2 regions of the Bradyrhizobium sp. HKCCYLRH2047 genome follow, and region 2 is predicted to be linked to the other one. Evidence: riboswitches for the same ligand, from Rfam matches in the RefSeq annotation. Region 2 holds a riboswitch; the other holds the start of a gene.

Region 1 (10,903 bases), on a different contig from region 2:
CCTGGGAGAAGCTCGCGAGCTGCTTGTGGGTCGATTGCGTGGCGATGATGCCTGGTGCGTCGGGTCCGAGATCGCCGAGGCCCATGGCGAAGCGGCCGGCATAGAGCGGGTGGAACTTCATGAACCCCGCCCAGGCCTCGTCGAACATGATGTAGTCGCAGAGGTGGCCGATCCGCTTCAGGATCATCTCGGCGCTGTGGATCGTGCCGTCATAGGTGCACTGCTCGACCACCGCGACGCGGAACGGCCGCTCCTTGCGCCAGGCGTCGGGGTCCTTCACCAGCGGGTTGTCGCGGATTTGTTGCCGCAGGTGCTGCTCGTCGAGCAGGTCCCAGCGCATCGGGCCGATCAGGCCCCAGGGGTTGCGAACTGTCGGGACGTAGATCGGGACGCCGCCCGAGATGAGCAGCGCACCATGATGGGCCGCCTTGTGGTTGTTGCGGTCGAACAGCACGAGGTCACCATCGGTGACCAGCGCGCCCAACACGACCTTGTTGGAGGTCGAGGTGCCGTTGAGGACGAAATAGGTCTTCTCGGCGCCAAAGATTTGCGCCGCTTCCTTCTGCGCGCGCAGCGCCGGTCCCTCATGGGTCAGGAGATCACCGAGATCGAGCACGGAATTGTCAAGGTCGTCGCGAAACACCGCCTCGCCGAGATGCTCGACGAAGATCCGGCCGATCGGGCTGCGGCTGTAGAACACGCCGCCATTGTGGCCGGGACAGGTCCAGAGCTGGTTGCCTTCCTCGGCATAGTCGACCAGCGTGCCGAAGAACGGCGTCTTCAGCGTCTCGGCATATTGCTTTAGCCGGCTGATCAGGTTCTTGGCGATGAAGGCGGGCGTCTCCTCGGAGAGGAAGACATAGCCGTCGATGAAATCGAGCACCTCGACCGGCAGGTCCTCGAAGCGCTTGCGCCGAATCAGCAGGATGATCGGGAAGTCCAGACCGCGCCGGCGCATCAGGTTGATCAGCGACGCCGTCTTGCCTTCCAGGCCCTTCTTGCCCCAATCGACGACCATGCAGCCGATCGCGGCATCCGTCTGCACCGCGATCTCGGCGTCCTCCAGCTTGCGGGCGCGCACCACCTCGAAGCCCGAGCGCTGGATCTCCTCAATGATCTGGTTGAAGCGGACGCCGGCGAGATCGTCGGTCTCGAACACGGGCGCGGCGAACAGGAAGGTGAAGCGGCGGAAGTAATCCATGAGCGTCTTTCGGGCTGGGTGGGGCAGCCACCTGTCGTCACGTTCGATGACGGTTCGATGACAATTGGGCGCCTCACGGAGCTTGTCTCGGCCGTCTCGCGGTGGCAATCGTCCCGAACCCGAGTGACGCTGAAAGGATCCGCGGTGCTTCCTGAATGGATCAGCCTTGATTGTGCGGCCCCGTCCGAACTCCATCGGCAGGCGGCGCTGGAACGCCAGGCGCAGTTGACCAAGCCGTTTGGCGCCCTTGGGCGATTGGAGCAGGTGGCGGTCGAACTGGCGGCGCTGCAGGCCCTGGAACGGCCGGGGGCCGACAGGGTCCCGGTGGTGCTGTTCGCAGGGGATCACGGCATCGCGGCGCAGGGCGTGTCGGCCTATCCGCCGGAAGTGACGGTGCAGATGCTGCACAACTTCGCGGCCGGTGGTGCGGCGATCTCGGTGCTGGCGCGCAGTCTGGGCTGCCCGCTTGAGGTGGTCGACGTCGGGACGCTGGCGCATGAGCCGGTGCCCGGCGTCGTCGTCGACAAGCCGCGGCGCGGCACCCGCGATTTCAGCACCGAGGCGGCGCTGACGCCGGAGGAGGTTGCGTTCGCGGCCGAAGCCGGACGGCGGGCGGTGGTGCGGCAGGCCGATCACGCGCCGCAACTCGTGATCTTCGGCGAGATGGGGATCGGTAATACAACGTCGGCGGCGGCGATCGCCGCCGCGCTGCTGTCCTGTGCGCCTGTCGACACCGTCGGCAGCGGCACCGGGCTCGACGCCGACGGGCGGGCCAGGAAGGCCGCGGTGATCGTCGACGCATTGCGGCGACACGGGCTCACGGCGGGAGCGGCCGTCGCGGACATCCTGAAAGCGGTCGGCGGCTTCGAGATCATCGCGATGGCCGGCGCGATCGTCGCCGCCGCGCAGCGGCGCTGGCCGGTGCTGGTCGACGGCTTCATCGTCTCGGTCGCGGCGCTGGTTGCCGTCCGCCTCAATCCGTCCTGCCGTGCGTGGCTGCTGTTCTCGCATCGCTCGGCCGAACGCGGCCACGCCATTGTGCTCGACGCGCTCGGCGCGCGTCCTCTGATCGACCTCGATCTGCGGCTCGGCGAGGCCTCCGGCGCCGCCACCGCGCTGCCGATCATCCGGCTGGCTTGTGCGCTTCACGGGGGCATGGCGACCTTCGCGGAGGCCGCTGTATCAGGAGCCAAGCCCTGATGCGGATCGATCTGCTGCGGCACGGGACGACGGGGCGGGACGGCCATCTCGACGGCCGTACCGACCCGCCGCTCAGCGACCTCGGCTGGGATCAATTCCGGCGGCAGACGCAGAGCCGGATCTGGCGCAGCGTTGTCAGCTCGCCGTTGGCGCGCGCACGTGCGGCGGCGGAGGACTATGCGCGACAGGCCGGCTGCGCGCTGGACATCGATGCGGACTGGAGCGAGCTCGATTTCGGGCACTGGGACGGGCGAAGCCGCCGTGACCTCGCCGCCGAGCCCGGGGGGAAAGGTTTGCTCGACGCCTTTCATGCTGATCCCACAGTCCGGGCACCGGGCGGTGAGAGCTGGGTCGATCTGCGAGCGCGTGTCACGCGCGCGACTGATCGCATTCTGGCAAAGTCCGAGCCTGCGCCGGTTCTGGTGGTGACGCATGGCGGCGCCGTGCGTGCCGCGCTGTCGCATCTGCTCGGCTGGCCGCTGCGCCAGCTATGGAGCCTGCGTATCTGTCCCGGCACGCGGATCACACTCGAAGCCGGGCAGGGCGATGATGGTGTAGCTTGGGGCGAAATCGTCGAGATCATTCAGCCATGACGCTTCGTGAATTCTGGATTGCATTGCAGTTCCTGACGCGGCTGCCGACCCCACGCGTCGCGGAGTCGCGACCGGACGATCTTGCGCGGGCGTCGGTCTGGTTTCCGGCCGCGGGACTGGTGATTGGCGCCTGTCTGGCGCTGATCGCCCGCCTTTTTCATGAGGCCGATCCGTGGATCGTCGCGCTGGCCGTGCTGGTCGCCTGGATCTGGATCACCGGCGCGCTGCATCTCGATGGGCTCGGCGACGTCGCTGATGCGTTCGGCGCCGCGCATGGCAAGCCTGAACGCTTCATCGCCGTGCTCGGCGATCCCCATGCCGGCAGCTTCGCCGTGGTCGCGATATCGCTGCAGATCGCCGCCAAGCTGGTGCTGACCGCCGAGCTGGCCACGGGCCCGACGGCCTGGGCGCTGCTGCTGATCCCGGCTTGGGCACGGCTGGGAACGCTGGTCTGCACCAAGACGCTGCTGTCGTTGAAGCCGGGGCTCGGCGCGAGCGTCGCGAACAGCGTCGGTTGGAATGTCATTATCGCGTGGGGCGGCGTGCTCGTGATCGCCGCGCTGGCCGGCGCGGTCCCGACGCTGCTCGCCATCGTGCTCCTGCCGGCGGTCGCATTCTATTGGCAATGGCGGCTCGGCGGCATCACTGGTGATTGCCATGGCGCCAGCATCGAGGTCACGGAAACGCTGCTGCTTGCCGCCTGCGTGCTCGGCTAGAAGGCGCCGCCGAGCGCCTGCGCCAGCCGCTGCCACTCGGACTCATCGCCCGGCAGGCCGAAGCGCAGCCAGTTCGGCTGAGCCGGAAAACGCCGGACGTGGATGCCGTGCCGGGCGAGCCGCTCGGCCAATGCGGCAGCATTCGCGTTCTCGACCAGCCTGAACAGGGGTGTTCCGCCAAGAGCCCTGGAACCGAGGCTGTGAATTTGGCAGCCGGACGCGGTCAGCATCGTATCGAGCCGTTGTCCGTCGGACACCAGCCTCACGCGTGCGTCCCGCAGCCATTGGTCGTCAGCCAGAGCAATCGAACCTATCGCAAGCGCAGGTCCAGACACGGCCCATGGACCCAGCGCACGGCGCAATTGATCGGCCAGGTCCTGGGAAGTTATGGCAAAGCCGAGCCTCAATCCTGCCAGGCCGTAAGCCTTTCCGAACGATCGCAGCACCAGAGTGGCTGGTGGCAAGCTCGGAATCAGGCTCGCCTCCACGGGACAGAAATCAGCAAAAGCTTCGTCTACCACAAGCAGGCCGTTGCGACGCGCGAGCGTCACGCCGAGCAAGTGGAGCGTGGCGCGTGGCAGCAATCGTCCAGTGGGATTGTTCGGGTTGACCACAATGGCGACGTCTGCTTCCGCCAGCGCATCGACCTTGTCGACCAAACGCACTCGGTGACCGCAGCGGCGCCAGCAGAGCTCATGTTCTTCGTAGGTCGGCGCAAACACAGCGACCGAACTCGAAGCGCGCAGGCGCGGCAGAATCTGCAGCAGCGCTTGGGTGCCTGCGGCCGCAACAATCGATGCGGGTGTCTGCAGGCGGTACCGTGCAGCGGCAACGGACAGCAGCGCGTCCTCGTCGGGCTTGCTGGGCAACCGTGTCCAGCTCTCAGCCGGGACCGTCGGCACGGGGTAAGGGATCGGATTGATGCCGGTCGACAGATCGATCCACGGCAGCGGTGCGTCCGGGTAGAGACGGCTGACCGCAGCGAGATCGCCGCCGTGAAGGATCGCTTCCGGCTCATCCTTATGCGTGCTAGTCGCTCTGTCGTCCATCTCGTTCCTTTACATGCCTTTCCTTCAGCGGAGATCGATGTTCGTCTCTCTCGCGCTCACGGCGCTCCTCGTCGAGGCGGCCGTGGGCTATCCCCAGGTCCTGGTGCAGCGGATCGGTCATCCCGTGATGTGGGTGGGCGCGCTGATAGCATGGGGCGACCGCCGCTGGAACAGGGCAGCAGACGGCTTTGCCGCACGACGCGCGCGTGGCATTGGGCTCGTGTGCCTGCTCGTCGTGGGGCTGATGGCCACCGGCCTCGTTGCAACATGGATCGTGCAGGCGCTCGTCGGCGAGCCGGTTGCAACCATCATCCTTGGTGTGGTGGCAAGCAGCCTGCTGGCCCAGCGCAGTCTCGATACGCATGTCGCCGCAGTTGCAGAGGGGCTGGAGCAGCAGGGACTCGACGGCGGCCGCGGGGCGGTGGCGATGATCGTCGGCCGCGATCCCGAGCGGCTGGATGAAGCCGGCGTCGCGCGGGCCGCGGTCGAGAGCCTGGCTGAAAACTTCTCCGACGGTGTCGTGGCTCCGTTGTTCTGGCTCGTCATCGGCGGTCTTCCAGGCATCCTGATCTACAAGGCTCTCAACACCGCCGACAGCATGATCGGTCATCTCTCGGACCGTCACCGCGCGTTCGGCTGGGCGGCGGCGCGGCTCGATGATCTCGTCAACCTGCCGGCCTCGCGCCTGTCCGCGCTGTGGATCGCAGCCGCTGCGGTCTGCATCCCCAACGCTTCGGCTTCGGCCGCACTGCGAGACGTTGCACGCGATGCATCGAAGCATCGTTCGCCCAATGCCGGCTGGCCGGAAGCGGCGATGGCCGGTGCGCTTGGATTGCGCTTGGCAGGGCCGCGCGTCTATCACGGTCATCTCGTCACCGATGCCTGGATGGGAGACGGGCGCGCCGATCTCGACGCGTCCGACATCCGGCGTGCCCTGCGGCTGTATCGGCTGGCGTGTCTGGTTCAGGCGGCGGTCGTCGCAGGCCTCGTCCTGGTCAGGATCCTGTAGTCGCCACGGGGGGCGCGGGTTTGCTCGCCAATGCCAGGATACGGTCAACGTCGACGTAGCGCTCGAGATGCGCCGCGAATGCATCCAACGTCGTGTCCACATCGGTCTCATAGACGAGGCCGCTCGTCGTCGAGCCGAGGCCGCGCAGCCAGTGGCTACGCAGGCCGTCGTCGGCGAACAGGCCATGTACGTAGCAGCCGGCAACCAGGCCATCGGCCGTGATGGCACCATCGCGCCGGCCATCGGAGAAGGTCAGGAAGGGGCGCTGTGTCGCCAATCCCTCGGTGCGGCCGATATGCATCTCGTAGCCGTGAAACGACAATTGACCGTCCATCAGCGTGCCCTGGACCTCGCGCAACGCCTTGTCGTCGGTCAGGGTCGTTTCGACGTCAAGCAGCCCAAGTCCCGTGACAGAACCAGATGCCCCCTCGTGTCCGTCGGGATCGCTGATCATGCGTCCGAGCATCTGATAGCCGCCGCAGATGCCGAGCACGCGGCCGCCGCGGCGCAGATGCGCGATGAGATCGATGTCCCAGCCGGCGTCACGCAGGGCGCTGAGATCGGCGATCGTCGCCTTCGAGCCCGGCAGGATCACGATGGATGCGTCGCCAGGAATCGGCGTGCCCGGGCGCAGGAACTGCAGGTCGATTCCGTCCTCCAGCCGCAACGGATCGAACTCGTCGAAATTGGAGATGCGCGGATAGGCGAGGATGACGACCTTCGGCCTGCGTCCTTCCGATGATCCGCGTTCAGCCAGTCCGAGCGCATCCTCGGCGGGCAGGCGGCGCGCATCGGAAAAATGCGGAATGAGCCCGAGCGACGTCCAGCCCGTCCGCTGCGCGATCTCGTTGATGCCCGACGCGAATAACGCCGGATCGCCGCGGAACTTGTTGACGAGGAAACCCGCGATGCGTGCGGCATCCGCGGGCGCGATCACCGCCTGGGTGCCGACCAGGCTCGCAATGACGCCGCCGCGGTCGATGTCGCCGATCAGCACCACCGGAATCTGCACCGCCTGGGCAAAACCCATGTTGGCGATATCGCCGGCGCGCAGGTTGATCTCGGAGGCGGAGCCGGCGCCTTCGACCAGCACGATGTCGGCATCAGCAGCCAGATGGTGAAAGCTCTCGAGCACCGCATTCATCAATTGCGGCTTCATCGCCTGATAGGCCGACGCCTTGGCGTTGCCGATGACGCGGCCCTGCACCACCACCTGCGACCCGATCTCGCTTTGCGGCTTCAGCAGCACCGGGTTCATGTGCACCGTCATTGGCCGCCGCGCCGCGCGCGCCTGCAGCGCCTGGGCGCGGCCGATCTCGCCGCCATCCGCGGTGACGGCGGCATTGTTCGACATGTTCTGTGGCTTGAACGGCGCTACTTTCAGGCCGCGCAATGTCAGCGCGCGCGCGAGTCCTGCGACGATCAGCGATTTGCCGACGTCGGAGCCGGTGCCCTGGAACATGATGGCGCGCGCGCTCATGAGCCTAGTACTCGATGCCTTCCTGCGCCTTCACGCCGGCCGCGAAATGATGCTTCACGAGGTTCATCTCGGTGACGAGATCGGCGGCCTCGATCAGCTCCGGCTTGGCGTTGCGGCCGGTGACGACGACGTGCAGATCGGGACGGCGCCCTGCGAGCGTGGCGACGACGTCGGCGATATCAAGATGATCGTAGCGCAGCGCGATGTTGAGCTCATCGAGAACGAGCAGCCGGATCGACGGATCCGCCATCAGCTCCTTTGCCTTGGCCCAGGCGCGCTCGGCCGCGGCGACGTCGCGCGCGCGATCCTGGGTTTCCCACGTAAAACCTTCGCCGAGCGTGTGCCACGACACCTGGTCGCCGAACGTCTCGATGGCCTTGCGCTCGCCGGTCTCCCACGCGCCCTTGCCGAATTGCACGACGCCAATGCGAAAGCCGCGGCCGATCGCGCGCAGCATCAGGCCCCACGCCGCCGTCGATTTGCCCTTGCCCTTGCCGGTGTGAACGATGAGCAGGCCCTTCTCCACGGTCTTGGAGGCGACCTCGGCATCCTGCACCGCCTTGCGGTTCTCCATCTTCGCCTTGTGGCGGGAATCGTCGGCGCTTTCGGTCACGGGCATGTTCTCCTTGTCACTTCAAAGTCAGCGGCAGTCCTGCCGCCATCAGGATCACGCGATCGGCCACGGCCGCGACGTCCTGGTTCAGTCGACCCTGGGCGTCGCGAAAGGCGCGCGCCAGCGCATTGTCCGGCACGATGCCCAGCCCGACTTCGTTGGACACGGCCACGATGGGGCCATTCGCGCTCCTGAGCGCATCGATCAGCTCGGCACATCTGGCCGGTACGTCCATGTCGGCGAGCATCACATTGCTGAGCCAGAGCGTCAGGCAATCGATCAGCATCGGCGTGCCCGAATCTCCATGTGCCCGGATGAGGCCGGCGAGATCATGTGTCGTTTCCAGCGTCTGCCATCCCTCAATGCGGCGCGCCTTGTGCTGGGCGATCCGGTCGGTCATTTCGGCGTCGAACGCCTGCGCCGTCGCAACATAGGTCCAGGGCGGCGGAAGGGCGGTGACGAGCGCCTCGGCATGGCGGCTCTTGCCCGAGCGCGCGCCGCCGAGCACCAGCGTCAGGCGCGGCAGGACGGGGTGCGGCGGGGCAGGGGCCATGGGGACGATTCCGATTGACGGGCTTTGGCGCGACCCGTATCTAACAGATGACGGTTCTCCGAAAGGAGAGATTTAGGGAACACGGTGCGGGTTCTTGACCCAAGGCCGTGGCTGCCCCCGCAACTGTAATCGGCGAGTGTGAGGCCAAGACACCACTGGGAAACCGGGAAGGTGGCCTGATGCAGCGACCCGAGAGCCAGGAGACCTGCCGTCGACATTGCTGTTGGCCGACCCGTCGCGCGGGGAGTCGCGATGCTGGTTCTGATCCCGCCGGGATGGGCGGGATGCCGTCGGATGCAGCGCATCGTCCGGTCCTCTGGGGAGCCGGCAAGCGACGGAGACGGCCATGAAGTTGACCCGTACCACGACCTTTGCAGCCGCGAGCCTGTTGCTGCTCGCCGCCGATCCCGCCTTCGCGCATCACATGATGGGCGGCAAGCTGCCGCAGACGTTTGCGCAGGGGATGCTGTCCGGCCTCGGCCATCCCATCATCGGAATCGACCATCTGGCGGCGATCGTGGGCGCAGGCATCGTTGCAGCTCTTCTGGGCCGCGGCTTCGCGCCGGTGCTCGCCTTCACCACCGCGATGATCGCGGGCGTCGGCCTGCATGTGGCCAAGGCCAACATCCCCGCTGCCGAGCTGCTGGTCGGCCTGACCACCGCCGTGGTTGGGCTGGTGGTGGTGATGCGTGGGCGTTTCGGCGTGTTGCCGGTTGCCGGCCTGTTCGCCGTGACCGGCCTCGTCCACGGATATGCGCTGGGTGAATCGATCGTCGGCGCCGAGAACTCTCCGCTTGGAGCCTATCTCGCCGGGCTGCTCGTGATCCAGACCGTCATCGCGGCCGGTGCGTTCCTCGGCACCAGGCTGCTGTCGGCGAAGGCCAAGGCGGCTGCGCCGCTGGCGCTGCGGCTCGCGGGCGCTGCCATCGTGCTGGTGGGCGGCGTTGCCGCCGCAACGGCCGCCGGCGTGATCGGCTGATTGATGATCGCATCGGAGACTGGAGAGACGACGCTGTTCGTCTGCGTCACCTGCCGCACGCAGGCGCCTGAAGCTGCGCCGCCGGACGAGCCGCGGGCCGGTGCCCGTTTGCTCGCAGCCATCGAGACGGTGCCGGCCGCGCAGCGCGCCGGCGTCACCGTTGTCGGTGTCGAGTGCCTGTCGAACTGCAATCGTGCGTGCACGGTTGCGGTGACAGCGCCGGGCAAATGGACCTATGTGCTCGGCGCGCTCGATCCGGATCTGCATGCGCGGGATGTGCTGGCATTCGCGCAGCTGCATCAGCGCCATGATGCGGGCCTGCCGGCCTGGCGCGAGCGCCCGGAATACATCCGCAAGAACACCGTCGCGCGCGTGCCTGCGCTGTCGGCGCCACGCTGAAACCGAGAGATCGCATCGCCATGACGAAGTCGTTCGCCAAGACGCCTTGCACCATCGTCACCGGTTTTCTCGGCGCCGGCAAGACGACGCTGGTGCGCAATCTGATCGAGACCGCGAACGGCCGCCGGCTCGCCATCATCGTCAACGAGTTCGGCGACGTCGGCATCGACGGCGACATCCTGAAGGGCTGCGGCGTGCCGGACTGTCCGGAGGATCGCATCGTCGAGCTGTCGAACGGCTGTCTGTGCTGCACCGTCGCCGACGATTTCGTGCCCGCGCTCAGGAGCCTGCTGGATCAGAAGGAGCCGCCGGAGCATATCGTGATCGAGACCTCGGGGCTGGCGCTGCCGAAGCCGCTGGTGCAGGCCTTCAACTGGCCCGAGATCGCGACGCGTGTCACGGTCGACGGCGTCGTGGCGGTCGTCGACGGCCCGGCGGTGGTTGCGGGCCGCTTCGCCGACGATCCGGAAGCGCTCGCGGCGCAGCGCGCCACCGATGCCTCGCTCGATCACGACAACCCGCTGGAGGAGGTCTACGAGGACCAGTTGCTGTGCGCCGATCTCGTCGTGATGAACAAGAGCGATCTGATGAGCGAGGGGCAGCGCAAGGATGTCGCCGCCGAGATCGCCGCCAAGGTGCAGCGCGCGGTCAAGGTGATCGCGACCGAGCATGGCAGGCTGTCGGCGTCGGTGCTGCTCGGGCTCGGCGCCGCAGCGGAGGACGATCTCGCCGCCCGGCCGTCGCATCACGACAACGAGGCCGAGCATGATCACGACGATTTTGAGAGCTTCGTGCTCGACGTCCCGGCGCAGGCCTCGCCCGATGCGCTCGTCGACCGGATCGCGGCCGCCGTCGATGCGCATGATGTCTTGCGGGTGAAAGGGTTCGTGGAAGTTGCCGGCAAGCCGCTGCGCCTCCTGGTGCAGGCCGTGGGCAGCCGCATCCAGCATCAGTTCGAGCGCCCGTGGCGCTCGGGCGAATCGCGGCAGGGGCGGTTGGTGATCATCGGCGAGCGCGGCCTCGATGCCGCCGCCATCCAGAGCCTGATCACAGGGTAGGCGTCACCGATGCACCTGCTGGCGACAACGGGCGGGGATCTCGACGACCTCGA
Region 2 (10,903 bases):
AAGGAAGAGTGCGAGACCGACCTGTTCGGCGAGCAGGCGGTGCTGTGCGGCGGCCTGGTCGAACTGATCAAGGCCGGCTACGAGACGCTGACCGAGGCCGGCTACGCGCCGGAGATGGCCTATTTCGAGTGCCTCCACGAGGTCAAGCTGATCGTCGACCTGATCTATGAAGGCGGGATCGCCAACATGAACTACTCGATCTCCAACACCGCCGAGTACGGCGAGTACGTCACCGGCCCGCGCATCATCACGCCGGAGACCAAGGCCGAGATGAAGCGCGTGCTCGACGACATCCAGTCCGGCCGCTTCGCGCGCGACTGGATGCTGGAGAACAAGGTCAACCAGACCTCGTTCAAGGCGACCCGCGCCAAGCTTGCCCAGCACCCGATCGAGGAAGTCGGTGCCCGCCTGCGCGACATGATGCCCTGGATCAAGAAGGGCGCGCTGGTCGACAAGAGCAAGAACTGAGCTGTCATATTCGACGGTTGGGACCGCGGTAGCGCGGTCCCCGCCATCGGCTCAATCAAAAGCCTCCGTCCTTGTCGGGCGGAGGCTTTTTCGTGGCTGCGACGGCGAAGCGTGGTTCAGCCCGGCCGTTTGCAACACCCACAGCTGTCGTCCCTGCGAACGCAGGGACCCATAACCACCGGCTTTTGTTTTGCGAAGGACGATGATCCAGACCGTTTCCGCCAACTCACATCACGCGGTATGGGTCCCCGCGTTCGCGGGGACGACGGCAGTGGGCGGGAAGACGACGAGCGCCTAACCGCTGATGCTGGTTCGGTCAGGACGCCGTGTGCCGCGAAGCCAGCGGCGTGAGCAGGCGGACGATCTCACTGACCGCGACGAGGCCGACCAGCCAGGCGGCGCTGGTCAGGCCGAGGCGGGCGACGATCGGGAGCGTAAAGCTCGCGGCCCCGCCGAGTGCGGGCGTGGCGGCCAGCAGCACCAGCTCATAGGCGGCGTAGGCACTGAGGAGCGCGACGGCAAACGCGAGCGGCGCTGGTGCCGTGCGCAAAGCCGCCAGCGCCATGCGGGCCACGACGGTGGCGCTGAGCGCCGCGACACCGATCATGGCGCCCCAGGCCAGCGTGTTGGCATCGACCGGATAGTGCAGCGCGCCGAAGCCGACGCCCTGGTTGACCAGCCAGGCGCCGAGCATCACCGGCAGCGCCATGCGCAGCGGCAGCATGGCGGCGGCGATCACGGCGAAGGCCGCAAACGGCGTCGCGCAGGCGAACACGAAGCTCGCCAGCGCGCAGGCCGCTGTCAGCAGCGCGAAGCAGAACGCAGCGGCATGCCGTTGCGGAACGGGCGCGAGGCGAGCCCCGGAACCAGATCGGGCGAGAACGTCGAGAGTCATGGAACATCTCCTTCTATTGCGATTGTAGTCCATTTCGGCAGCTTCTGTCAGCCGCCGGGAGGTTGGTCGGCAGCGTCACTGCACACCGGAGCTCGCCACCCGGAGGCCGCCGAACACGCCGAAGCCCGGCGCGAGGAATCCGGTCGGGTTCTGGTAGTGACGGTTGAACAGGTTATCGATCCGGCCGAACAGCTTGACCTGGTCGGACAGCGCGTAGTCGCCGCGCAGGTTGACGATCGTGTAGCCGGGCGCGACGAGGCCCGTGGTCATGCCGTCGCGGCTGACATCGAGCCAGTCGCTGATCCGCAGCACGGTGGCCGACAGGCTCAGCGCGTCGGTCGGCAGCCAGGTCGCGGTGGCGCTCCATTTTTCCTTCGGCCGCCGCAATAGCTGCTGGCCGGTGGCCGCATCGACCGCGCGGGTGAAGGTGTAGTCTGCACGCAGCGAGATCCGGTCGGTGAGATCAGCCGTCACGAAGCTCTCGGTGCCTTCGGTGGTGGCGAGGCCGACATTGGCGTAGGAGGTGAAGGTGGCGTTGAAATTGATCAGGTTGGTGATGCTGTTGTGGAAGTAGGTCGCGCCGAAGCGGATGCGATCCGAAAACAGCGGCTGTTCGAAGCCGGCGTCGTAGCCGGTGCTCTGCTCCGGCTTCAGGTTGGGATTGGCGAAGAAGTTGAAGGCCAGAAAATCCTGGTGCAGCTGGCTCAAGGTCGGCGCCTTGAAGCCGGTGCCGTAGCTCGCCTTCAGCTTGGTCCCGGTGACCGGCAGGATCACCGCCGGCGCGATCCGGAAGGTGCCATGGCCGCCGAATTGCTCGTTGACGTCGTTGCGCAGGCTCGCCACCACGAACCAGCTTTTGGCGAACTCCGTCTGCAACTCGATGAAGCCGGCCTTGTTGCCGTTCTCGGCGGAAAGATCAGTTGTTTTCAGCCGCTCGGTCTGCTGCTCCAGCCCGACGACGAGATTGTTGTGCGGCGCCAGTTCGGTCACCGCGTGCCAGTCATATTTGATGCGTTCCCCCGTGGCGACCGCGGCCACGGGATTGCCGGCCGTCAGATCCGACGACCAGTTGTTCACGTAGTTGACGCCGAAGTAGTTCCTGATGCGGCCGCCGAGCAGCGACCACACGGCCTCTTCGCGTGTTGCCAGCTGGTGGACGGTGTGATTGCTCCTGATAGCATCGGGAACGCTGGGAAAGCCGCTGTCGCCGGTGAACAGCAGTGTGGCGTCGGTGTATCGAATCACCGAGTTCAACGTCCAGGCCTCGTTGAGATCGACGCCGAGCTTGGACGAGGCGGTCACGTTGTCGTAGGCGTTGCCGATCGCCTTCTGCCCGGCCGGGAGCAGTTGCCATGGTGTCACCGGCACGTCACCGGCGTGCAGGTGCGCGACATTGACCGCGTAGTTGACATTGTTTTGTGAGCCGCTGACGCCGGCCGACTGGTTGAAGGTCTTGAACGACCCGCTCTCGACCGAGGCGGTCGCCCGCGCCGGGCCGTCGCCCTTGCGCGTGATCACCGAGATCACGCCGCCGATCGCATCGGAGCCGTACAGCCCGCTCTGCGGCCCGCGCAGCACCTCGAGCTGCTGGATGTCGGCGGCGAGCAGATGCGCGAAATCGAACGCACCGTTGCTGTTGGTGACGTCGCCGACGTCGATGCCGTCGATGATGAGCTTGGTGTGGTTGGCATTGGTGCCGCGCATGAAGACGTTGGTCTGGCCGCCCGGGCCGCCGGCCTGCACGACGTTCAATCCGGGGACGGTGCTCAGGATGTCCGGCACCGTGCGGGCCTGCTGCGCGGCGATGTCCTTGTCGGTCACCACCGTGATCGCATTCGCGACGTTGGCGACCGGCGTCACGATGCCGGCCGGGCTGACCGCGACGGGCGGGCTGGCCGGCGATTCCGGCTTTGCCGCCGGCATCTGTTGATGCGCGGCGTTGCCGGCTCTGCGGGGGATGGCCGGTTTCGGAGCGATCGGCCGGTGCGGCGGGTCGACCTCGACCGGCGGCAGCAGATCGGGCGAGGCGGATTGCTGCGCCGTTGCGGGGGAGGGACCGAGCAGCGCGAACGACGAGAGGAGGCAGAACGACGACAGAAGGGCGCGACGGCGCCTGGCATGGGGAACGGGAGACACGAGTGACCTCGGCATGACGTCAGTGGCACGTCACCGCGAACGAGGTCTCATGCACGCCTTTGCAGGCCTGCCTGAAAACGATGCCAATAACGCCCCGACCGGCATCCTCGCGTGTGACCACGGCTGACGGCAGGTCTCCTGGCTCGCGGGTCGTCACCTCCACGTCGCCTTCCCGGGACCGAGATTTCCCAGTGGCCTCTGACGCGAGATTCGCCGCTTACAGTTGCGGGGGCAGCTGCGGCCTTCGGTCACGTCCCTTGCGAGACGCATCCGGCACCGCATTCCCTATTGAGCCCCGGTCGAGGGGCACCGTCGCCGTCACCGTAGGAGTGCGGGCGCACCAAAGTCAATCCAGCGCCCGGTGATCTCCTGGCGATAACGCGCTGGAGTGGATTGCGTGTGGCGAACTCTCTCGGCCGCCGCGTTCGGCGTGAGATACCCGGCGCCCGCGACGCCCCACAGCTGTCGTTCGCAGGGACGACAGCGGGATGTGAGGCGCGAATCAATTCCGGCGCGGATCGCTTGCGAGCGCCGCTTACTTCTCGACCTTGTTGTGCACCATCCAGAACCGCAGGGTGCGCTGGGCGGTGTCGAGGGACAGGCGGGAATAGTCGCGTTCCGCGAGCTTCAGCGTGTCGCTGTCGATGGCGTGCTTGATCGGCCGGTGGGTCAGGATCTTCGCCACCACCGACCAGGCCAGCCCGGCGGCACGGCAGGGGATCAGCACGATGTCGGTGCGCGGGCCCTCCAGCACCTTGGCCATCATCTCGGTCGGGACGTTGTTGAGCAGGCCGAGTGCGGCGGACACCTCGCCGAAGCGGCGGGTCTCGGCGAAGAAGGCGATGGCGGCATCGTTGAGCTCGTTCAGCCCCTTCATGCGCTTGACGGCCTCTTCGGCCAGCGTGAAGTCGCGCCCGATCAGGCCGCCGTCGCTGCGCGCAACGTCGGCGATCGCCTTGAGGATTTTCTTGATCTCCTGCTGCAACGCCGGCGGCGCCGAGGCCATCAACTTGGCGCGCACGGCTTCGGTTGCGCGGCGCAGGAGGTCGCGCAGATGCTTGGTAGGCAGGTCGATGCGCAGCCCGATGATCTCGGACAATTCGTCGTCGTCCTCGGCATGCGCCATCATCCCGGAATAGCCGGTCTCGGAGAAGCGCGCGGTCTGGTTGTTGGCAAGCTTGCGGATGACCCGGCGCTCGCCGCGGTCGACGATGATGTCGGTCACCGCCTCGGTCAGATGCGGGCGGCTGGAGATCGCCATCAGGTGATCCTGGCCCTTGGTCGCCGCGACCTCCACCAGCGTATGCTCGGTGAGCCGGCTCGAGTGCATCAGCACGTTCTCGGCCACCGAGATTTCGTCGTCGCGGGCGAGCTGCTGGATCAATTCGACGGGCGCATAGTCGACCGGCGCGAGATGCTTGCTGAGCTCGGCCCGCGCGCGGGTCTCGACCCGCGAGACCAGCATGCACAGCACGTTGTCGAACACCTTGATCTGGTCCTCGCTGAGGCGTTCGCCGTCATGCAGGAACAGGTTGGTGACCTGGCGCAGCGTGTTGACGCGCTTCGCCGAGGAGCCGCTGCGGACGGCTTCTTCGAGTTCGGTGATGATGGAGTTTTCTGAAAGCGGAAGCTGTTCTGGCTGTGACACGATCGCGCTCGTTGGTCCGGATTGCCGGAGCGACAGCAACGCGTGTGGGATCCGCTGCAAGGCTTTCGGCCGGGGCAGTTTTCGGCACGGGCGATAACAATGCGTTAGGGGCGGAGGGCGTAGTACTCCGGGGAAACACGGATACGGAAAATTAAGACGATACGCATAGAGGGGAAGACGGGTCGGAGCCCGGCCTTTCGGAGATTCGCCGGACAATCGATGGAATGAGGTGCGATCACCTCCTTGCAGACCCGGCGAAGACAGGCGAGCGAGGCGGAAAGGTTAACGATCTCATAAGGTCACAAACCTTCCTTCATCCAGTTTGGTCGCTGCCCTCGATCTCACGTCAGCTCTCATCCTCTCAAGCATTGAAACTTAAATCCCATTCTTGCCGCGGCCGTTTTGCCGACGCGCCGTGCGTTGCGTGCCGTATTCCGTTGTTCCGGGGCAGGCTCGGCGGGTGATGACCTCACGCGAAAAATCAGCGCCAGCATCTTGCCGCATCCCGTGCGATAATCGCCGCGCAAATCGTTGAGGTCCCCATGAAATCCGTCGTCATCACCGGCGCATCCACCGGCATCGGGTTCGCCTGTTCGAAGCACCTGCTCGCGCGCGGCTTTCGCGTGTTCGGCAGCGTTCGCAAGCAGGCCGATGCAGACCGTCTGCGCAGCGAGCTCGGCGCCAACTTCACGCCGCTGCTGTTCGACGTGACCGACGAGGCGGCGGTGAAGGCGGCCGCGCAGGAGGTGCGGGCGGCTCTCGCCGGCGAGGCGCTCGCCGGCCTGGTCAACAATGCCGGCATCGCCGTCGCGGGGCCGGTGACGGAGCTGCCGATCGCGCAGTTCCGGCATCAGATGGAGGTCAACGTCATCGGCCCGGTGATCGCGACCCAGGCGTTCGCGCCGCTGCTCGGAGCGGATCCCGCCATAAAAGGGGAGCGGGGCCGGATCGTGATGGTCAGCTCGGTGGCCGGGCGCAATGGCAACCCGCTGTTGGCGCCGTATTCGACCTCGAAGCACGCGATCGAAGGGCTGTCCGAGAGCCTGCGCCGTGAGCTGATGCTGTTCGGCATCGACGTGATCGTCATCGCGCCGGGCGCGGTGAAGACGCCGATCTGGGCCAAGGCCGACGAGGTCGACCTGTCGCCGTATCAGGCCTCGCCGTTCTTCCCGGCGTTGCAGAAGATCCGCGCCTTCATGCTGAATCTCGGCAAGTCCGGGCTGCCGGCCGAGACCATCGCCGCGCGGGTCGCCGACGCCTTGACCTTGCCGGCGCCCAAGGTGCGCTACGAGATCGCGCCCGATGCCATGAGGCAATGGATCGTGCGGGTGCTTCCGAAACGGACCGTCGATCGCATCATCGCCAAGCGGCTCGGCCTGATGCCCGCGACCAGGCCCTGATGCCGGCGATGACGACCATCGGCAAGACCCAGGCGGAGCTGACCCGCCTGGTCGAGGAGGACCTTCGCGCGCAGCCGGGCTGCGAGACCGCGCGCGTGCCGGCGGTTCATGCGCTCGACGTGCGCAGCGGCCGCAACTGGGAGATCCCGCACGTCGTTCTCGGCGACAGCCTGATCAGCGACGTCGACCGCGCCGTGATGAGCGTGCAGCGCCGGCTCGGGCGCGCGTTTCACCTGATCGACGATCCGGTCACGGCGTCGGACGCGGCAGCAACGCCGCAGGGCGACTCCTGAGCTTTCTCGCGGGGATGTAAGCCCCGCCGGCTCAGCTCAGCAGGCCCTGCCGCAGCGCCAGCCGCACCAGCTCGATGTCGGTGGCGACGCCGAGCTTGTCCTTGATCAGCGAGTGCAGGTTGGCAACCGTCTTCGGGCTGAGATGCAGTGCCGACGCGATCTCGTCGGTGGTCCGTTCGGCCAGCAGCATCTGCATCACCTCGAACTCGCGCGCGGACAGGATTTCGGCGGCGGCCCGCTCGCCGGAGAGGCGGCTGAGCGCGAGCTCGTGATCGATGTCGGGGCTGATCGCGATGCGGCCTGCCAGCACGTCCATGACGGCGCGCACGAGAGCCTCCGGCGGGCTGCTCTTGGTGACATAGCCGCGGGCGCCGGCGCGGATCGCCTGCACCGCGAAGCCGGCATTCTCATGCATGGTGAACACGAGGATGCGCGCGCCGCGATCCCATTGCCGGATGCGGCGGATGCCCTCGATGCCGCCGACGCCCGGCATCGTCAGGTCCATGATGACGAGATCGGGCCTGACCTCCTTGAACAGCCGGTAGGCTTCGGCGCCATCGGCGGCTTCGGCGACCACGCGCAGCCCCGGCTGCTTCTGCAGCATCGACCTGTAGCCCTCGCGGACCACGGCATGGTCGTCGACCAGCAGGATGGTGCCGGCGGGCGTCGTCATGCCGCGTAGGCCGTTTCCGGCTGCGCAGGCGAGAGGCCGGGCAGGGCCGGGAGCGGAATCTCGACGCGGAGGCGCGCGCCGCCGGACGTGGCCGCAAAACTCATCTGGCCCCCCATGGAGGCGACGCGCTCGCGCATGCCGAGCAGGCCCATGCCCGGCTTGTCGGGCGCATCGCCGGCAGGACCGTCATCTTCGACGGTGAGCACGGTCGTGCTCTCGGGCGCCGACTGGGCCGGCCCGTCCTGAAGCGTCAACTGCAATCGCACGCGCGTCGCGCCGGCGTGCTTGACGGCGTTGGTGAGCGCCTCCTGCGCGATGCGGTAGACGTTGCTGGCGACGATGCCGGGCAGCCGGTCGACGTCGCCCGACAGGCTGATCTCGAACACGGTGCGGCCGTGCTGCCGCCGGTTCCAGCCGGCCACGAGGCCTTCGAGGCTGCCGGCGAGGCCGAGCTCGTCGACATCAGGCGGACGCAGCCGCATCAGCGCGCCGCGCAACTGCTCCATCATGTCGCTCGCGATGCGCGCGATGCCGTCGCATTCGCCGACCAGAGCGGGGCAATCCTGCGCCGCGCTGTGACGGATCGACGCTGCGAGCGCCCGGATCGCCGCCAGCGACTGGCCGAATTCGTCATGCAGCTCGCGGGCGAGGTGGCGGCGTTCGTCGTCTTCCAGGGCAATCAGGCGCCGGGTCAATTCGCCGCGCTGCGCCAGCGCCGTCTCCAGCCCCTCGGCGAGCTGATTGAAGGCATCGCGGATCGCCGAGAGCTCGGCGAGGTCGAACGGTGGCAGCCGCGCCGACAGATCGTTGGCGGCGATCCGCTCCAGCCCGGCGCGGATCAGCCGGGTCGGGCGCAGCGCGCGGGCCAATGCGGCGTAGGCCAGCACGCACAGCAGCAGCAGCGCCGTCCCGAGTACCGGCAGCAGCCGGCCGAGCTCGCGCCAGGCGTCCGCGGTCATGACGCCGGCATCGATCCAGACGACCGCATCGCCGGTCCTCTCGCCGCGAAACCTGACCGGCCGTGCCGCTTCCCGGCCCGGCTCGAACAGCCGCCGATACGGCATCGCGAAGGCGCGGGGCGGATCGTCCGCCTGCGCGTCCGCGCCGCCGCAGATCCGCTGCACGATCACGCCGTCGACGCCGCGATAGGCGATGCACAGCCCCGGTCCCATCGCCGCGGCCGCGACCGCGTCGAGGTCGGGAAAGCCGGCCGGCGGGCTGTTGACCCAATGCATCTTGCTCTGCTGCAGTTGCAGCGTCCGGGCCGTGATCTCGGCGATCCGCGCGTTGCGCGCATGCGCCGAGCGGTCGGTGTCGAACAGCACATAGGCGCAGATCGCCGCGAAGCAGAGCGCCGAGACCGCCGCGATGCGCAGCGTCAGGCGGTATTTGAGGTCGTAGCGGCTCCACATCTTCGGCGCGTCCATGGCAGCCCAGCCCGCCGGCATTTAACGGCAGAACCGCCCGGGCCAAAAGCGCCGCGGCCCGGTGGACAATGCGGTCGTGAAATTTTCCCGTGCCTCGCCGGGATCCTCGCCGCTGCAGCCATGCCGCGCCGGCATCTAGCTTCGGAGCGCCAGACATCGTTGCAGGGGAATCTCATGTCGAACCGCCGCCTCGTCCGTTGCCTCGTTTTCGCGCTTGCTCTCGCGGCCGGCCCGGTCCGCGCCGCCTCTGGTGATGTCCCGGCCGTGCTGGTCGATGATTTCAGCTATCTCGACACGTCCGGCGAGCCGGTCGATCAGACCGCGGCGCATCAGCGGCGGCTGGATGCGTTCATCGCCGCGCTCCGCCGCGATGTCGCCGCGGATGCGCGGCTGCGTCCGGTCAGCCCGTCCTGCGCTCCGTCCTGTCCGACCGATGCGTCGCCGGAGGCACGGTTGCAGATGGCGGCCGCGGCCGGCGCCACCGTCGTGGTCACCGGTGGTGTCCAGAAGCTCTCGACCCTGGTGCAGTGGGCGCGGGCGTCGGCCATCGACGTCACGTCCCATCGGGTGCTGTTCGACAAGGTCTTCACCTTCCGCGGCGACAGCGACGAGGCCTGGCAGCGCGCCGAGATGTTCGTCTCGCGCCAGGTCCGTGACGCGCTGGCGCCGCCGGAGCCGATCCGGCTGGCGCTCTTGCCATTCGAGCTCGACGACACCAGCGCAGGCGCTGCGCTCGGCGCGACGGAGTCCGACCAGAAGGGGCTGCAGGAGGCGACCGACGCGGTGCGGCAGCTGCTGGCGCAGTCCGGGCGTTATCGCCTCGTGGACGCCGCCGGCGAGATCAAGCCGGGGCAGCCGGTGCGTGAGTGCGACGATTGCGAGGCGCGAGTGGCGCGCGCGGTCGGCGCCCAGCAGTCGCTGCTCGGCATCGTCAGGCGGATCGGCCGCACCGAATACATCATCGGTTTTCGCGTCCGCCAGGCCGACAGTGGCGCACTCGTCGTCGCCGGCGACAGCGGGCTGCGCCTCGGCGCCAATTATTCCTGGAGTCGCGGCGCGGTGCGTCTGGTGCGCGAGCGGCTGCTCGAGACCGGCTCGGAGCACTGATCGCGGCCCGGCCATCGCTCCGGTCCCGGAGCCGTCGCCGGGAGCTGCGCCGGTCCGCCATGCCGGACGATCGGCGCGCGGCTCCGTGCAAATCCGGGCTGTTGTGATTTGTGACGATTTCATTACGGTCGAATGACAGGATCGGCTTCCTTGATCTGTCGGCATGCGCCGGCGAAGGGCGCCTGCTTTCGACCGGCTGATGTCACTGACCCCGAACGACCAACCGATCACCACGCTCGCCGCGGCGAGCGCAACACGCTCTGCCGCCGTCCGGCTGTCCGCCGTCGCCGCGCCGCATGTGGCGGCGCTCGCTCTGATGCTGCACACCGAGACCGATTTCGGCTCGCGGCTCGGCTTCGTGCTGGCCTGGGGCATCCTGAACGGCTTCTGGCTGGTGCTGCTGCGGCGGCCCGCGGTGTCGGGCGCGCTGGCGCTGACCATGGTCGTGGTGCTGGTGCTGCTGTCGCAGCTCAAGCACGCCGTGGTCCAGATGACCGCGAACTTCGTCGACGTGATGCTGATCGACCACGACAGCGCGGCATTCCTGTTCACGATCTTTCCGAATCTGAAGTTGTCGGTGCTGGTGGCGGCGGCCGTGGTGCTGCCGTTGATGGGCCTGTTGTGGTGGGCCGACCCGTTCCGCGTCGCCCGGTTGCCGGCGCTCGCCGGCAAGCTCGCCTGCCTCGCGGCGCTGACGCTGTATTCGCTCAACTGGCGCGACGAGGCCTGGCGCGGCTACTATGACGACGGCTATCTGTCGAAATTCGCGCGCTCCGGCGTCACGGCGGTGTCCGACTTCCTCGCCAACGGCTTCATGGAATCCGACGCCACGGCTGATCGAAGTCTGGCTGCCTTC

Evidence for each region. Region 2 has a riboswitch for cobalamin ahead of ACQR1D_RS21255 (TonB-dependent receptor domain-containing protein). Riboswitches for the same ligand answer to the same signal wherever they lie in the genome.
Region 1: linked by a shared signal. The riboswitch ahead of ACQR1D_RS31165 (HupE/UreJ family protein) and the one ahead of ACQR1D_RS21255 (TonB-dependent receptor domain-containing protein) in region 2 are both predicted to bind cobalamin.

What each region holds. Positions count from the first base shown of each region.
Region 1 is NZ_JBNPUM010000022.1:42,935-53,837, reverse strand. It holds gene ACQR1D_RS31210 (Orn/Lys/Arg decarboxylase N-terminal domain-containing protein) at 1-1,201, opposite strand, end outside; gene cobT (nicotinate-nucleotide--dimethylbenzimidazole phosphoribosyltransferase) at 1,346-2,401, shown strand; gene ACQR1D_RS31200 (histidine phosphatase family protein) at 2,401-2,994, shown strand; gene cobS (adenosylcobinamide-GDP ribazoletransferase) at 2,991-3,710, shown strand; gene cobD (threonine-phosphate decarboxylase CobD) at 3,707-4,759, opposite strand; gene cbiB (adenosylcobinamide-phosphate synthase CbiB) at 4,797-5,768, shown strand; gene ACQR1D_RS31180 (cobyric acid synthase) at 5,755-7,248, opposite strand; gene cobO (cob(I)yrinic acid a,c-diamide adenosyltransferase) at 7,253-7,861, opposite strand; gene cobU (bifunctional adenosylcobinamide kinase/adenosylcobinamide-phosphate guanylyltransferase) at 7,878-8,414, opposite strand; cobalamin riboswitch at 8,449-8,641, shown strand; gene ACQR1D_RS31165 (HupE/UreJ family protein) at 8,761-9,393, shown strand; gene ACQR1D_RS31160 (DUF1636 domain-containing protein) at 9,397-9,792, shown strand; gene cobW (cobalamin biosynthesis protein CobW) at 9,813-10,850, shown strand; gene cobN (cobaltochelatase subunit CobN) at 10,860-10,903, shown strand, end outside.
Region 2 is NZ_JBNPUM010000008.1:406,323-417,225, forward strand. It holds gene ilvC (ketol-acid reductoisomerase) at 1-468, shown strand, start outside; gene ACQR1D_RS21250 (hypothetical protein) at 785-1,363, opposite strand; gene ACQR1D_RS21255 (TonB-dependent receptor domain-containing protein) at 1,439-3,499, opposite strand; cobalamin riboswitch at 3,611-3,828, opposite strand; gene ACQR1D_RS21260 (DUF2336 domain-containing protein) at 4,035-5,147, opposite strand; gene ACQR1D_RS21265 (SDR family oxidoreductase) at 5,690-6,547, shown strand; gene ACQR1D_RS21270 (hypothetical protein) at 6,547-6,840, shown strand; gene ACQR1D_RS21275 (response regulator transcription factor) at 6,872-7,513, opposite strand; gene ACQR1D_RS21280 (HAMP domain-containing sensor histidine kinase) at 7,510-8,925, opposite strand; gene ACQR1D_RS21285 (DUF2380 domain-containing protein) at 9,115-10,047, shown strand; gene ACQR1D_RS21290 (sulfatase-like hydrolase/transferase) at 10,247-10,903, shown strand, end outside.